3 regions of the Sinobaca sp. H24 genome follow, and region 1 is predicted to be linked to each of the others. Evidence: riboswitches for the same ligand, from Rfam matches in the RefSeq annotation. Region 1 holds a riboswitch; each other region holds the start of a gene.
What was found. A riboswitch is a leader RNA that binds a small molecule or an ion and turns the genes downstream of it on or off. The one in region 1 is predicted to bind cyclic di-GMP.
Positions count from the first base shown of each region.

Region 2: linked by a shared signal. The riboswitch ahead of MMY81_RS17720 (anti-repressor SinI family protein) and the one ahead of sinI (DNA-binding anti-repressor SinI) in region 1 are both predicted to bind cyclic di-GMP.
Region 3: linked by a shared signal. The riboswitch ahead of MMY81_RS10640 (anti-repressor SinI family protein) and the one ahead of sinI (DNA-binding anti-repressor SinI) in region 1 are both predicted to bind cyclic di-GMP.

Region 1 covers NZ_JALBWT010000032.1:251-5,234, reverse strand. The annotation lists gene MMY81_RS25975 (MFS transporter) at 1-767, shown strand, start outside; partial or broken gene MMY81_RS25965 (AbrB family transcriptional regulator) at 792-1,855, shown strand; gene MMY81_RS25960 (class I SAM-dependent rRNA methyltransferase) at 1,861-3,057, shown strand; cyclic di-GMP riboswitch class I at 3,242-3,327, shown strand; gene sinI (DNA-binding anti-repressor SinI) at 3,364-3,468, shown strand; gene MMY81_RS25950 (helix-turn-helix domain-containing protein) at 3,719-3,964, opposite strand; gene MMY81_RS25945 (DNA-3-methyladenine glycosylase) at 4,113-4,718, shown strand; gene MMY81_RS25940 (MFS transporter) at 4,855-4,984, opposite strand, start outside.
Region 2 covers NZ_JALBWT010000014.1:23,282-28,265, reverse strand. The annotation lists gene MMY81_RS17740 (cupin domain-containing protein) at 1-194, opposite strand, end outside; gene MMY81_RS17735 (DUF2325 domain-containing protein) at 353-673, shown strand; gene MMY81_RS17730 (hypothetical protein) at 689-1,177, shown strand; gene MMY81_RS17725 (diacylglycerol/lipid kinase family protein) at 1,284-2,192, shown strand; cyclic di-GMP riboswitch class I at 2,277-2,363, shown strand; gene MMY81_RS17720 (anti-repressor SinI family protein) at 2,393-2,515, shown strand; gene MMY81_RS17715 (helix-turn-helix domain-containing protein) at 2,687-3,010, shown strand; gene MMY81_RS17710 (hypothetical protein) at 3,182-3,430, shown strand; gene brnQ (branched-chain amino acid transport system II carrier protein) at 3,473-4,783, opposite strand; gene MMY81_RS17700 (hypothetical protein) at 4,904-4,984, shown strand, end outside.
Region 3 covers NZ_JALBWT010000006.1:111,920-116,903, forward strand. The annotation lists gene MMY81_RS10610 (S-layer homology domain-containing protein) at 1-389, shown strand, start outside; gene MMY81_RS10615 (YrhK family protein) at 462-734, shown strand; gene MMY81_RS10620 (YhjD family protein) at 718-1,218, shown strand; gene MMY81_RS10625 (aldo/keto reductase) at 1,381-2,379, shown strand; gene MMY81_RS10630 (hypothetical protein) at 2,544-2,705, opposite strand; gene MMY81_RS10635 (hypothetical protein) at 2,702-2,926, opposite strand; cyclic di-GMP riboswitch class I at 3,108-3,191, shown strand; gene MMY81_RS10640 (anti-repressor SinI family protein) at 3,219-3,353, shown strand; gene MMY81_RS10645 (sensor domain-containing diguanylate cyclase) at 3,377-4,285, opposite strand; gene MMY81_RS10650 (hypothetical protein) at 4,767-4,928, shown strand; gene MMY81_RS10655 (hypothetical protein) at 4,980-4,984, opposite strand, start outside.

The DNA.
Region 1 (4,984 bases):
TTATTACGACATTCGGCTGGTTATACCTTGGTATCAGCATTGTCTTTTTATCGATATTCATCTGGTGGATTTTCCATGTAGAAACGCCGTTTGTAAAGCCCGGCCTCTTTTTAAACCATGCGTACCGGACGACATTGATAACAAGTTTTTTCGGTATTCTTACGATGTTCAGCATGATGTTTATGATGCCGCTACTTTTGGATGATGTAAATAACCTCAGTACAACAGCGATAGGTCTCGTGTTATTTCCCGGAGCGATAGCTGCAGCTTTTATGGGAAGAATTGCGGGGTTATGGACGGACCGGTTTGGGAGCTGGCCGATGGTATTTCTTGCTCTTGGCTTAACGATGGTTGGTTTTACTTCTCTATCTATCGCGGCCGGAGCTTCTCCCATACTTGTGAGCCTGGCTCTTGTAGCAAGCTATGTTGCTTTTCCTTTTCTGCAGACAGCTACGGCTAACTTGATTTCTTCTGTTCTTCCGGCAGAGGAAACGGGTGTTGGAATGGGCGTATACAATTTATTTAATTTTATGGCCGGTGCGTTTGGAGGGGCGGTAGTAGGCGCCTTATTAAATCAATATACAGGGGCAGAAGCTTATAATCCGCTTCATTTTTCTCCCGGGCATGCAGGCATTTACAGCAACATTTTTATGGGAATGGCTATTATGGCCGTAATCAACGCTGCTGTATTTTATTTTTCTTCCCGATCCTTCCGCAAAGCGGCAACTTCTTCTCCTGAACAAACAGAGCAGCCTGGAAAATCATGATATACTAAAAAAAGTTGATTTAAAATGTTTAGTGAAGGAGCCGTCATTATGTGGCAGAAAGGCTTATTCATCACAGCAGCTATTGCAGTCGGCGGTCTATTTTCTGCAGCCGGCGTACCGGCCGGCTGGCTTTTTGGAGCCTTGCTGGCCGGCATTTTTACAGGACTTTTTATAAAACGCTTTACCTTTGAAGGGTGGCCGTTTCAGGCTGCCCTGGCTCTGGTAGGAGTAAATATTGGTTTTTTAATGGATACAGAGCTTTTTGCTGTTCTGCCGGCTTATATTATGCCTCTGATCGTTACGCTCTCCATTACGTTAATGATGGGGCTCGTATTTGGAATGCTGATGTATAGATGGACCAGTCTGGACGTAAAGACCGCTTTTTTCTGCTGCGTACCGGGAGGAGCTTCGGAAGTAATCAGCGTGAGCCGGGATTATGGGCTGATGACCGGATTGTTGCCGCTTTCCACACAGCCCGCATTACTTTTTTTGTGTTTCTTATCCCATTGTCTGCTGCGGTATTTTATCCGGAGGCTGCTTCTGGAGGAACTCCCGCAGACACGGGGGTATGGAATCCTTTTATTGGTTTTCCAATGCTGTTATTTATTGTCGTACTGGTTATTATTTTAAATAAATATGTTAAGATTCCGGGTGGAGCTCTTCTTTATGCACTTATTTTTGGATTTATAATTGGAAATTGGGTCGTGCCCGGCTTTGCCCCGCCTGGATATGCGGCGGGAGCTGGACAGGCGCTTATTGGAGCTATGGTAGGCATCCGTTTTGACAGGGAAACGCTGGTACGTGTAAAAAGTATCGGCCTGCCGAGTCTGGGCATTCTACAGTGTTTTCTGCTGCTCAGCCTCTTATTGGCAGGGTTGTTTACGTTAATGACCCCGCTTCCTTACATAACAAGTCTGCTCAGCACAGTTCCTGCCGGTGCAGCGGAAATGTCTTCTACAGCTTTTGCCCTCCAGCTTGAACCGACGCTTGTATCTGCTCTTCATATTATTCGTGTAATTGTATTGTTTTTACTGCTTCCTTTTCTTGTTAAATGGATCGACCGCATGATATTAAAAAATGAAGGATGAGATAAATGACTGAAACAATGAAAATTTCCGCTTCCAAACAAGCTGTTGAAACGTTTCAAAAGGGGTATCCTCTAATCCATGAAGATATGGTCAATAAAAGGGAAAAGCTTTCAGAAGAAGGGACTGTTTTTGATTTAATGACCCCGCAGGGCCAATTTATCGCGAAAGCCTATTACGGGCTGCAGAATAAAGGCATCGGCTGGATTCTTACAAACAAAAAAGAGGAGGCCATTGACCAGCAGTTTTTTGTTGGAAAACTCAGTGCTGCCCTGCAGAGAAGAAAGGCATTTTTCGAGGATGAATCAACGACTGCATTTCGCATATTTAACGGTGAAGGAGACGGCATCGGTGGATTGACCATTGATTATTTTAACGGCTACTATATGCTGCAGTGGTACAGTGCGGGAATCTATGCGTTTCGCTCCCTGATCATCCGCGCGCTGGAGGCAGTGACCGCCTACGAAGGCCTGTATGAGAAACGGCGCTTTCAGCAGCAGGGACAGTATATCGAAGGCGATGACTTTGTAAAAGGAAAAGAGGCACCTGCTCCGCTGCACGTTAAAGAAAATGGAATGACGTTTGCGGTATATTTGAATGATGGAGCGATGGTTGGAATATTTCTGGATCAGAGGGAAGCAAGAAAACGCCTGCGCGATGAGTATTCCGCAGGTAAGACCGTTCTGAACACTTTTTCCTATACCGGTGCTTTTTCGGTAGCCGCCCATCACGGCGGAGCTGCAAAAACAGTGGATGTTGACGTAGCGAACAGAAGCAAGTCACGCGTTCAGGAAAACTTTGAGCTGAACGGAGTTATAAGTGAAGATCAGGAAATAAGGATCATGGATGTGTTTGCCTACTTTGATTATGCCAAAAAGAAAAATATCACATATGATGTGATCGTCCTCGATCCCCCAAGCTTTGCACGAACAAAGAAACGGACATTTTCTGCAGCAAAAGATTACACTTCCCTGCTCGTAGACGCTATTTCCATCATAAAGGACGGCGGAACAATCATTGCCTCAACAAATTTCGGCGGCTTTGGAATGAAGGCATTTCAGAAGCAGATTGATAAAGCCTGCATCAAAGCGGAAGTAAATCAAAATGTAACCGAACGTGTCCGTCTGCCTGATGATCATCCATATACGGCTTCTTACAAAGAAGGAGATTATTTAAAAGTAGTATTTATAGAAATAACCAAATAATCTAATGACTGCCAGGTGAAAAATACGCTGGCGGCCGCTTTTCGTTTTTATAAAAAGAAAATACATGAAAAACCTCGTATTCCTTTTTCAAGGCTTACGAGGTTTTTTAGAAGGGGATAATAGGATTTTCAAATCTGATTATTTTACTTGCTGCCAGGGTGGTGGTAAGATATAAAAATCAACCTCCAGATAAAGGCAAGTTCATTGAAAAATGTGTACGCAAAGTTACAGGTCTAAGGCACTATATGCTAAGATGGCTGGGCTGCCTGGGGAGAGATCCTATAAAGGCTTGGGAGGTTGGAAAGATTGGAAACAAAAGAATTGGATTATGAATGGCTCGTGCTGATACAAGAAGCTAAAGAAGCAGGGATGTCTAAAGACGAGGTTCTTGCCTTTTTTTCAAAAAGTTAAGAAGTAAAAGCATTAGAATTGAAGGGTAGTATACAACGATGAAAAAGGGTGTTATTATCTTTTTTACCATCTATTACACGTAAAGAGCATGTTAAAACAAGTGTATTGTTTTAACATGCTCTTTGTATGTCCTGAAAAGACTAATTGGCATTCTTATCTTTTTCAAATGAAGTCCACTTCTCATAGCGTATAAATTTCTGAAAATCACGGAACTGCTTTTTGCTGATACCGGCCTGAATTGCTTCCTGAATTAAGGCCTGCCCTCTTCGTCGATGACTCCATGTTCTGACGAAGGAGCTGGTGTATCAGTAATAATACTGGAAATATTAATTTCGAGTGCTTCTGTGATTTTTTCAAGAACATCAATAGAGGGATTATGCTTAATTCCTCGTTCAATGTAGCTCAAATACGATTTGGAGATACCGGTAGTTGAAGCAAGATCTGACAATGTCATTCTTTTTTGTTTTCGGTACCTTCGTATGTTTTCACCAATCATGTACGGATTACCCTCCCTAAAAGAAAATGAATGAATAAATAAATTAATATACGTTATATAGAACATTATAGTTCTTTATATTGTTCCAATCATGAGTCGAAGTAACTATTTTCGGCTATTTTATCCCGAATATAGAGGAGAAAATACAATGAAACGTCTTAAAAAAGAATTTTTTCATCTGCCGACTCTGGAATTATCCAGGGCACTGCTTGGCAGAACGCTCGTAAAAGAAACCTCCGAAGGGAGGACGGCCGGCAGAATAGTTGAAACAGAAGCCTACATAGGACCTGAAGACCGGGCGGCTCACAGCTATGGTGCCAGACGTACGAAACGAACGGAGATCATGTTTGCATCGCCGGGCCATGTATACACCTATACGATGCATACCCACTGCCTGTTTAATATTGTATCTGCTCCAGAAGACAATCCGGAGGCTGTACTTATTAGAGCTGTAGAACCTGTATCCGGCCGGGATTTAATGGAAATCCGCAGAAACGGCCGGAAGGAGCTGGAATGGACGAACGGACCCGGCAAACTGACGAAAGCAATGGGCATTACTATGGGAGATTACGCCAAATGCTGCTACGAAGATGCCTCAATCTATCTGCTGGAAGGCAGCGCCCCGGAAGATATCGCATCGGGGCCGCGGGTCGGCATTGATAACAGCGGGGAAGCGGTGGATTACCCATGGCGGTTTTGGGATCCGGCCAGTCCCTATGTATCGAAAAGCAGGAAAAAGCCCGGTACTCCGTAAAGAGTATCGGGCTTTACATTTATTTTATTACACCGCCGGGCGTGCATTTTCTGCAGGCTTTTTTTAATTCCGGGGGAAGACTAGCTTCCTTTCTCGGAAGCGGGCTGGAATGATTCTCTTGGCTTTTTCTTACCCTTTATAAGAAGGATAAAATCAGTCCAAGAAGGGAAATTCCCGCTGTAACAAGAAAGGCCGTGTTAACTCCTTCTATCAATGCATCAGATGGTGCAGCTGCCGAACCTGCAGCAACACTGCTCATAATAGTG
Region 2 (4,984 bases), on a different contig from region 1:
TGGAAATGATGGTATGAGAATACACTGCCATACCAAAAGCCGGCCCATCCATTACTTCGAAAAATCTTTTCCAACTCGGGAAGGTAATGTTCATTAACCGAATAAAGGAGTACAGAAAGAGAAGGGTTATTAGGTATTTTCCCATTATCATCGAAAAAAAGCCTTTCAACACTGTAAGCATGCTTATTAATCATTTTATCCCTCCATATCTATTAGTATTGAGCAGATGCTGTTATATGCATCTATTCCCATTTTTTTAAATATTAAAAACATTTGACAATGAGAATGATTTTCAATACACTTACATTATAATAAATGAGAATGATTTTCATTGAGAATGGGAGGGCTTCAGATGAATTCGTTATTAATAGTAGGAGCAGACAAGCTGGGTGCCATCCCGGATCGGTTGAGTGAGCTGGGATTTTCAGATATTATGCACATCAGCGGCAGAAAAGTAAAAATGGTGCACCGTGAAATACCTGAAAACATAGACCTTGTTCTGGTATTAACAGATTTCATAAATCATAATGTGAGCAGTAAGCTCAAAGAAAGAGCAAAGGAAAAAGCAATTCCTGTCTGCTATGCAAAACGCTCCTGGTGTTCTATCTATAAGGCATTATCGACCTGTAATGAAGTATGCGAACAGTGTCCATTACTGGAAAAAGCCAGATAACAGGAGGTAGAATCTGTGAAGAATCAGAAAGAATATATATTACGAAAGTCTTCTTCCGTATTTGATTTTACTATTTATATACTGCGGAGTATTACATATAAGCAGTTCAATGATGAGGCAGAACTTGCTTTAACAATAAAGCGCCGCTGGAAATATATCGATCCGAATCAATTTAGAGATGTGCAAGAGTTTATTCATACGCTGAAGCTTCTGCAAAAGCGGCTCGTTGAAATCAAGAGTCTCGCTGAACAATTGGAAGAAAAGCGGGAGACCACAGCAGAAGGATTGTTTATCATAAGCGGAATAGAAGCGGGGCCGGACGGACATGTAGCTGCCTGCGCAGTAACATCGGAATATAATGCATGGCAGATGAAAAGGGCAGCATCTTTTCTGCAGAAACTCTATCCCAATAAGGATTGGAGATTGTACATGCTGGACAGTAAACGCATGGAGTATTCCATGAGCGAATACCGTCATAAGGTTTTACCATATAAAAAGAAATAACGAACCCCTGCCGAATTTCCGGCGGGGGTTTTAAAAAGCTTTTGATAGGAGAAAATAGGGTATAGAATAGGGGGTAAAGAAGTTACAGAATGAAGGAATGGTAAATGTGTATAAAAAGATGTGGTTATTGATAAACGGAGCTTCAGGAAATAATGAAATCCAGAAAAACCTGGATGCAACGATCGGTACGCTCGCTATGCAGACAAAAGAGCTTACTATTACTTTCACGCAGGAGAAAGGACATACAGAGCAGCTCTGCCGTGAACAGGGCCATGAGTTTGATATCATTATGATCATGGGAGGGGATGGAACGGTACACGAGGCTATTAACGGCTTGTCCGGGCTTGACAACCCACCAGTTACCGGTATCCTTCCAACGGGCACCTGTAATGATTTTTCGAGATCCTTACTGATCCCGCAGAACTTAAAAAAAGCAGCCGCAGTAGTGGAGCAAAATCATATACAGTATGTCGACATCGGAAAAATGAACGATCGTTACTTTTCTAACTTCTATGGGATCGGCCTGATTGCAGAAACATCTGAAAATATAGATGATCAGCTGAAAGGAATGCTCGGTAAAGTAAGCTATTTTATCAGCGCACTCCAAACGTTCAATAATGCTTCACCATTTACATTTACATTGAAAGCAGATGGAAAAGAATACAAGGATGATGCGGTAATGATCCTCCTCGCAAATGGGAATTTTATTGGGACGAACCGTCTTCCGGGCGATCAAATCTCTTTGGATGACGGACTTATAGATGTATATATTATAAAAGAAAGCGGAGCACCGCTTTTAAAAGAGTTTTTTAATTCCAAAAATCCTTTTATGTATGACTTGGAACAAAGCTCTATTGAATACATTCAAGCCTCCGAAGTAGAGCTGGAAACAGAAAAAGTAATGAAAGCCGATACAGATGGAGAAGTGTACGAAGAAACGCCGGTTCATATAAAGATTCTCCCCAAAAAAATCCCTTTTTTATTTGGGGAAGTACAGCAGGATACTAATAATTAAAGAAAATTCTGATAATTATTCTTTTAGGCATTTTTTACCTTTTTTATGAAAAATGTAGTAAACTAAAAACACTAACAAGCAACCTTCAGAAAAAGGCAAAGCTGCTGAAAGGCAGTCTCGCAAAGTTACAGGTCTAAGGCTTATTGCAGCTAAGACGGCTGAACTGCCTGGGGAAATTTCCTAAAGGCGGGTGAGGGTTGATGGAACTAGTAATTCCAAAAGTACAAAAGATTGATCAAGATTGGTTACAATTAATGGTTGAGGCTAAAGAAGCTGGTTTAACCCCTAGTGAGGTTAAAGAATTCTTAAGACAAACCAAATAATGAAGAAAAATAAGTCATTTCGTATGGCTTATTTTTTTATTTTATGTAAATATAAGTATAGGCATAAATATGCAGATTTTAAAAAATGTCGTTCACTATAACATACTTCAATTCGTTATATGTTATAATTACAGCAAATTACAAACTACAGTATACAAAGGAGTTCAAGCGATGATTGGTGAAAGGGTGAAAATGCTTCGAAAAGAACAGGGTTTATCGTTGACAGAGCTGGCAAATCAGGCCGGAGTCGCGAAATCATATCTTAGTGCACTGGAAAGAGATATTCAAACAAATCCATCGATCCAGTTTTTAGAGAAAATTGCTAAGGTGTTAAACATATCGGTTGATCTTTTAATTAAAGAACAATCAGAGATTAACGAAGAAGAGCTCGATAATGAGTGGTTGGAAATAGTAGAGGAAGCCATGAATTCAGGCGTTTCCAAAGATCAGTTCAAGGAGTTTCTTGAATTCAACAAGTGGAGAATTAAAAATTAGAGAAGGATCGTATCATTCGATCCTTTTTTATTTTGATTATTTTCTATATAAAGAACAAATATTGTTCGTTAAAATGCATTTTATTTCATTTAAGTGTTTTCAAATCCGTTTTTTCGTTATATAATGTATTTAATTCTTTAAAAAGAACATTATAGAACGGAGGATGACGATTTGGTGAGGCTTAGGGGCGGTGTGTACTATACGAATATTATGAACAGACATATTAAGCTTGTTTACTTAACCAATAATAAATGTTCTCTTTATGTAAATGGCTACTTTCTCGGATATTGTGCGTTCGATGTGGCAAAACAGAAAATAAAAGAGATGGAAGATCGTTTGAATAATGTCACCCTAATGTACACAGGAGACAATATTTTTCAAAGCGGCAAAGATTCCACTATGGTTTACGTAAGAATATAAAAAAGCGAGGAGCTGGAAATAATCCAGCAGCCCCGCTTTTTTTTAATAAGAGATTGATTTTGATCTAAAACAATGACCAATCACAAACCCGATGAGAGCTGGCAGTATCCAGCCCAGGTTCAGCTCAAAGAATGGGAGAAGGGAATACAGGCCAACACCTTCGATAGGCACAAGCCCTGCTTCTTTCAATCCGTCATAGGCGCTTACAACAATAGTTCCGGCAATGGCTCCAATATAATGGGACCGATGCAGTGTTATTTTCTCATTTAGTAAGGCCATTAGGATTAACACAATCGCAAGCGGATAGATGGCAACAAGCAGCGGAACCGATAAGGAAATAATAGTGTTCAGTCCCAGATTGCCTACAAGAAGGCTGAGTACGGTCAAAAGCAGAGCGAGCACTGAATAAGGCAGAAAGGACAGATAGCGGTGAAAATATTGACTGCATGCGGTTACCAAGCCGATGCAGGTAGTTAGACAGGCTAGTGTAACGATTAAACCAAGAAGAATAGTACCTGTAAAACCGAAAGACTCTCCTGCAGAATAAGTAAGAATTTCACTGCCATTCTCCATAAGCATGCGGGGACCGCTGTGCACGCCGAGCCATCCAATCGCAATATATACAGCGGCAAGACCAATACCTGCAATAATGCCGGCGGAAGCAGCGGAGCGCCGTACCTCGCGGCGGTCCAATGCACCTTTTTCTTTCAGCGTATTTACAACAATCAAGCCGAAGGCTAAAGCTGCGATAGTATCCATTGTTAAGTATCCTTCGACAAAGCCTCTTCCGATTGCCTGGGAAGCATATTCATTGGACGGAGGCCCTCCTCCGCCCATAAAGCCGGTAACATAAGCTCCGGCAACAAGCAGTATAATAGAAAGAAGCAGAGCGGGTGTAATAACATATCCTATTGTCGTAACAAGCTTATTAGGATTGAGGCTGAGCAGAAACACGAGACCAAAAAATAATAGGGAAAACAAAAATAATGCCATGTTTGAACCGTTTTCCGGCAGAAGAGGTACGATCCCCATTTCATAAGAAACGTTTGCTGCTCTTGGAATGCCAAAAAATGGACCGATTGAGGCGTATAAAATAATCATAAAAAGTAAAGCGAAGGGTTTGTTTACTCTTTCAGCAATGCCTTGAAAGCTCTGCCCTGAAAGAGAAACCGCAATTATTCCTAAAACAGGAAGTCCCACACCGGTAATAACAAAACCAATTATGGCAGGAAGATAGGAAGTTCCAGCTTCCTGACCTAAAAATGGCGGGAATATTAAGTTGCCTGCTCCAAAAAACAAGGCAAAAAGCATTAAACCTATAAAAAAGTTATCTTTCCATGTTAATTTGTTCATGATTGTCTCCCTTAAAATAAAATAAACCTTCATTATCCTAACGCTGGATAAGTAAATTGTAAAGATATTTATGTGAACTGTTAAAATAGAGAAAAGCTATTGATGCAGAGGAGGGGAAGTATGCTTGTGACAATAGAAGACGAATTGATTTACATTTACCTGCAGCATAAAGCCACCAGTGCTTCACCGCTGGGAGCTTAC
Region 3 (4,984 bases), on a different contig from region 1:
GCGGTGTTCATACAAATGTGATCGATAACGTTATTGCAAGTGGAGAAAGCTATATTGGCACTCCCTATCTGTTTGGAGCAGCTTCTACTACAACAGCAGCTTTTGACTGTTCCTCCTTCACGCAGCGCGTGTTTGCAGAAAACGGCATTACGCTTCCACGGACTTCACGCCAGCAGTATTTAGCCGGTACCCGTATTAATCGGTCGGACTTGAAAAAAGGAGACCTTGTCTTTTTTGATACAAACAAAGATGGCAGCATCAACCACGTATCCATTTATATTGACAGCAGCACCTTATTTCATGCCACGCTCAGCAGAGGTGTAAACTATACTTCTTTCTCCAACTACTGGAATGATGGATATGTCGGCGCTGTCCGTATGACACCGTAAGCCCATCCAGGTTTTCTTCTTTCTAAAACGGGTAGAACTATAGGAACTATGGGTTGAAAGAAGGAATCGGAGATGAAAAGAAATATTGATATTATCTTTGGTCATTATGAGCTGGAAATTTCAAAGATTTACCAGCTTTTGTATCAAATAAATGATATTATTATCGGGCTGATTTTTCTTATTGGAAGTTTTCTCTTTTTTTCCGAAGCCACTACTTACTATGGGACCTGGCTTTTTGTTGCCGGAAGCGTGCTGATGCTCGTACGTCCCTTCATTTCCATTATTCACCATATTCACATCTCCAGGGTATACAAACAAAGAGCTCTGGATGAGCGTGAAAAATAAAAACACGGCACCTTCTCCCTCTTTTGGGAAAGGTGCTGTGTTTTCGTTTGTTTATAATAATTTGGATGAAGGTCTTCCCACCCACGGGAACACTCATTCGTATATACTTAGAAAAAACCCGGATTTACTGTTTTGGAAAGAGAGGTTCACGATGGAAGATATAAAGATGATAGAAGAACAGCACCTTCAGACGGCAGACCGTTTTCTGCTCACCGAGCTGCTCGTGAACACCATGGAGAAGGACCGGTCGTTTTTTCTGGAAAAAACAATCAAGCTCGGCCACTACTACCAGGAGCTGTTTGATGTGCTGATTCTGCGTATCAAACAGGACCTTCACGATATAAAACAGGCCATGCAGCAGCATGGCATCCGGCTCGCCCGGGCGGATGCCGTGTATCCGGGCTTTATTGTATACGATATACTGCGACGGCCGGCACGAGCGTCTGCATCTGTTGAAGCTCAACATGAAAAAGCGCATCAGTGAGCTGCTCTGCTATTATCTCCTCGACGATTCTACGTTTTTCGATACGTATTATTCATTGAAGTAATAAACGGACAGCAGAGTAAATATTTAACATTACAGCGTTTACATAAGGGTGTTTAAGCTTTATACTTTGCGTAACTACTCTAGCAGGAGGCGGCTTATATGAAATACAATACGGTTGGAAAGACAGGCATTTCTGTTTCTGAGCTTTGTTTTGGCACGATGTCTTTTGGAGGAAATGCAGACGAGGAAACATCCAGAAATATGTTCAACCGCTGCCGTGAGGCCGGCATTAACTTTTTTGATACCGCCAACAACTACAATGACAGCCGCGCGGAGGAAATTCTCGGCGGCTTTATCGCGGAATGCCGGAACGAGATTGTGCTGACAACAAAAGTAGCCAACCCGACCGGGTCGGACGTAAATGCACGCGGACTCTCCAGGCGCCATATTATGCTGGAAGTCGAGAACAGCCTGCGCCGGCTGAAAACGGACCGGATCGACTTTTATTTTCTACATAAATTCGATCCCCTTACTCCGATGGAAGAAACCCTCCGTGCTCTTGATGACCTGCAGCGCCAGGGGAAAATTCTTTATCCCGCGGCCAGTAACTGGGCAGCCTGGCAGCTCGCCAAGGCGCTTGGCATTTCAGCTAAAGAACATCTCAGCCGCTTCGAGCTGATTCAGCCGATGTACAACCTGGCTAAGCGCCAGGCAGAGGTGGAAATCCTGCCGTTTGCTGATTCCGAAGAGGTTGGCGTTATCTCTTACAGCCCGCTTGGAGGCGGCCTCCTTACAGGCAAATACGGGGTGACAGACAGACCCGTTCAGGGACGTTTAGTGGAGCAGAAAATGTACACGGATCGTTATGCGGATACCATTAATTTCGATATCGCTGCACGCTTTTCTTCCTATGCAGCCAGCCACGGCCTCCATCCCGCTTCTCTCGCTGTTGCCTGGGCTAAATCACATCCTGGTATCACCGCTCCAATTATTGGAGCACGCAGCCCGGAGCAGCTTGAGCATTCTTTGAATTCGCTCGATATTACTATGACGCCGGAATGGCGTGATGAAATTTCCGCCCTGTCCCCTGCCCCGCCTTCGGCTACCGATCGCTCGGAAGAAATTATTACACATAAAGCCCATAATCACATTCTCTAGCTTCAGCGCTGGATTTTTACTACCTTTTTGAAGGAAATGATGGAATGATCCAGAATATATTTAATAACCAGTTCGAACGAGGGGTGATAAGAAAGAAGCATATAAATAACAAAAACTGAAACAGGAGATCACACTCCAGTTTCAGCCTTCATAAAACCAATTTTTTATTCTTTCACCAATTTTTCTTTATTGTGTTGAAACAGCTGCACACCCAGAAAGAGCAGCGATGTTAGCAGAAGAAGCATCAGCCAGTTGCCGTCACTGTAACTATTTGTCACAATAAGATAGGCAAATACAAAGCTGTACATGATATTCGCGTAAATCATTTTAGAGCCGGCACGCCCCTTGGTTTTTTTGTTATAGCGGGTGGCACCAACGGCCTTTGCTTCTTTCTTATATGTAAAATACCAATACAAAAAGGTGATCCCGCTCGTCCCGAGCTCAGTCCCCAGCTGACATCACTTTCTTTTACAACAAAGGTAAAAGGAACGGCAATGACAAAGACAAGGGCCGCATAAATAACAGCAAATTTTAATCGATCTTCCATAACCTCCTTCTCCTGTCTCTTCTATTCTTCTATTATAATCACAATCAACCTTTAGAACAATGGTCCCTTTCTTTTGAAAATCAGGTATGTGATACCACCTGTCCAAAAAAACATGGACAAATGGAAACTTCCTGCTATTTTTTCCTCCTTTTTCAACGTACAATAAAAACAATAACCAACCTTCAGAAAAAGGCTACGCTGTTGAAAAGCAGTTTCGCAAAGTTACAGGTCTAAGGCATAATGCTAAGATGGCTGGACCGCCTGAGGAATACTTCTAAAGGTGTGAGGGTTGATGAACAGACAGAATGAGAAAAAGCTGGACCGTGAATGGATGGATTTGATCCTCGAGGCCAAGAAAGCCGGCCTCACTGTTGAACAAGTCAGGAATTATCTGCAGACTGCCGATGACTCAAAAAAGAAGCCGTAACCATACGGCTTCTTTTTTACGCGTTATACAATATTAATTTGGTTTTTGCCAAGATTCTTGGCTCCATATAAAGCCCGGTCTGTTTTCTGCAATACATTTTCCATCGAATCTCCAATGGAAAAACAAGCCCCGCCTATAGAAATATTAAGCGTAATCGGATACGGATTAAGGCTGTTGCTGTTCTGCTCCTGTACCACTCTAAGTATGTCGGCCGCCACCTGCTCCAGCCGATCAGAATTGGTCCCCGGAAGCAGTACAGCAAATTCATCCCCTCCGACCCTGGCCGAAATATCCGTTTCTGTTGTAGATCCTTTAAGGAGAAGGGCAAGCTGCTTAAGAACAATGTCTCCTACCAGATGCCCGTACATATCGTTGACCATTTTAAAATTATCTACATCGATCGAAAGCAAGGATAAATCCGATCCGTTCTGGTGAAGCAGTGAGATTTCCTCCTCCAGCCGCTTTTCGTAATATCTTCGATTATACAAGCCGGTCAGCGAGTCTGTTTCCGCCTGCTGCTTTAGCTGCAGCTCCAAAAGCTTTTGTTTGGTTACGTCTACATGACGGAGGACAAGACCCCTCCTTCCGCTTCCATTTGCCAGCAGCGGCGTTGCCTGCATGAGATTCCACCTTTTTTCCGTTGGCGTGTGGCAGGAATATTCGTACGTGAAATATTCTTCTTTTCCTGAAAGAATGGAAAGCAGGCCTCCGTGTAAATGTGTATTGTTCTCAATCTTATGCAGGTAATTCACACCGATTCCATGTATGTCACGGAACTCGCTGCTTCTTGCGGACGCTCGAATCCATTCATCGTTTACAAAAATAATGGTTCCTATATGATCGATCACGCAGATTTGATCCCGAAGCGAGTTTAATATCGATGTACTAATTTCAAATTCTTCAGCCGGCTTTTCTTTATTGTCCATTTTCATAGCACGCATCCTCTCCAGAAAGAACTATCCGGACACTGTTCTCTAATTGTACATACTACTATTTTCTTCGATTATATATAATATACTACCTTTCCACTGAAAATATCCAATTAATTCCACTATTGTGTACTATCTTATATTTCTATTTATTTAAAGGATAAAGTTCCATTTACATATAGTATTCTCTCTTTCTCGTCTATTCCCTTTATTCAGCTCATTCTAACACTGTCTATATTAATGTAATACGAATAGAGACAACTGTATCCGCTCTACATAGCATTCTCTCTAAAAGAACTATCCATAGAAAAATGAAAGGTATAATATTATAATAAGTAACATGTTAAAATAAACGAGTAATAATCGGCAGACGTCCAGGTACGTTTTAGAAGGCAGCAAATGGTGAATAGTATTAAAAATATACCCGGCTAGACATTTTATCCACAGCAGTCCATCTATTACTATACAATCAGGGGGATATACTATGGCAAAAGCAGTGAACAATATTAAAAATGATGAAGTGACGTTAACGCTCGATTATGATGAGGTGGCCGTTCTACTAGGCATGCTGAATACGCTTCGCGGCGATAAGAAGCGAAACGTGCAGCCCTTCATAGACGAATTATCCAATCCGGAAGAAGTATAATTATCAGCCCCCTGATTCCTCCAAAAGAAATCAGGGGGCTTTTATTGTATCTTACC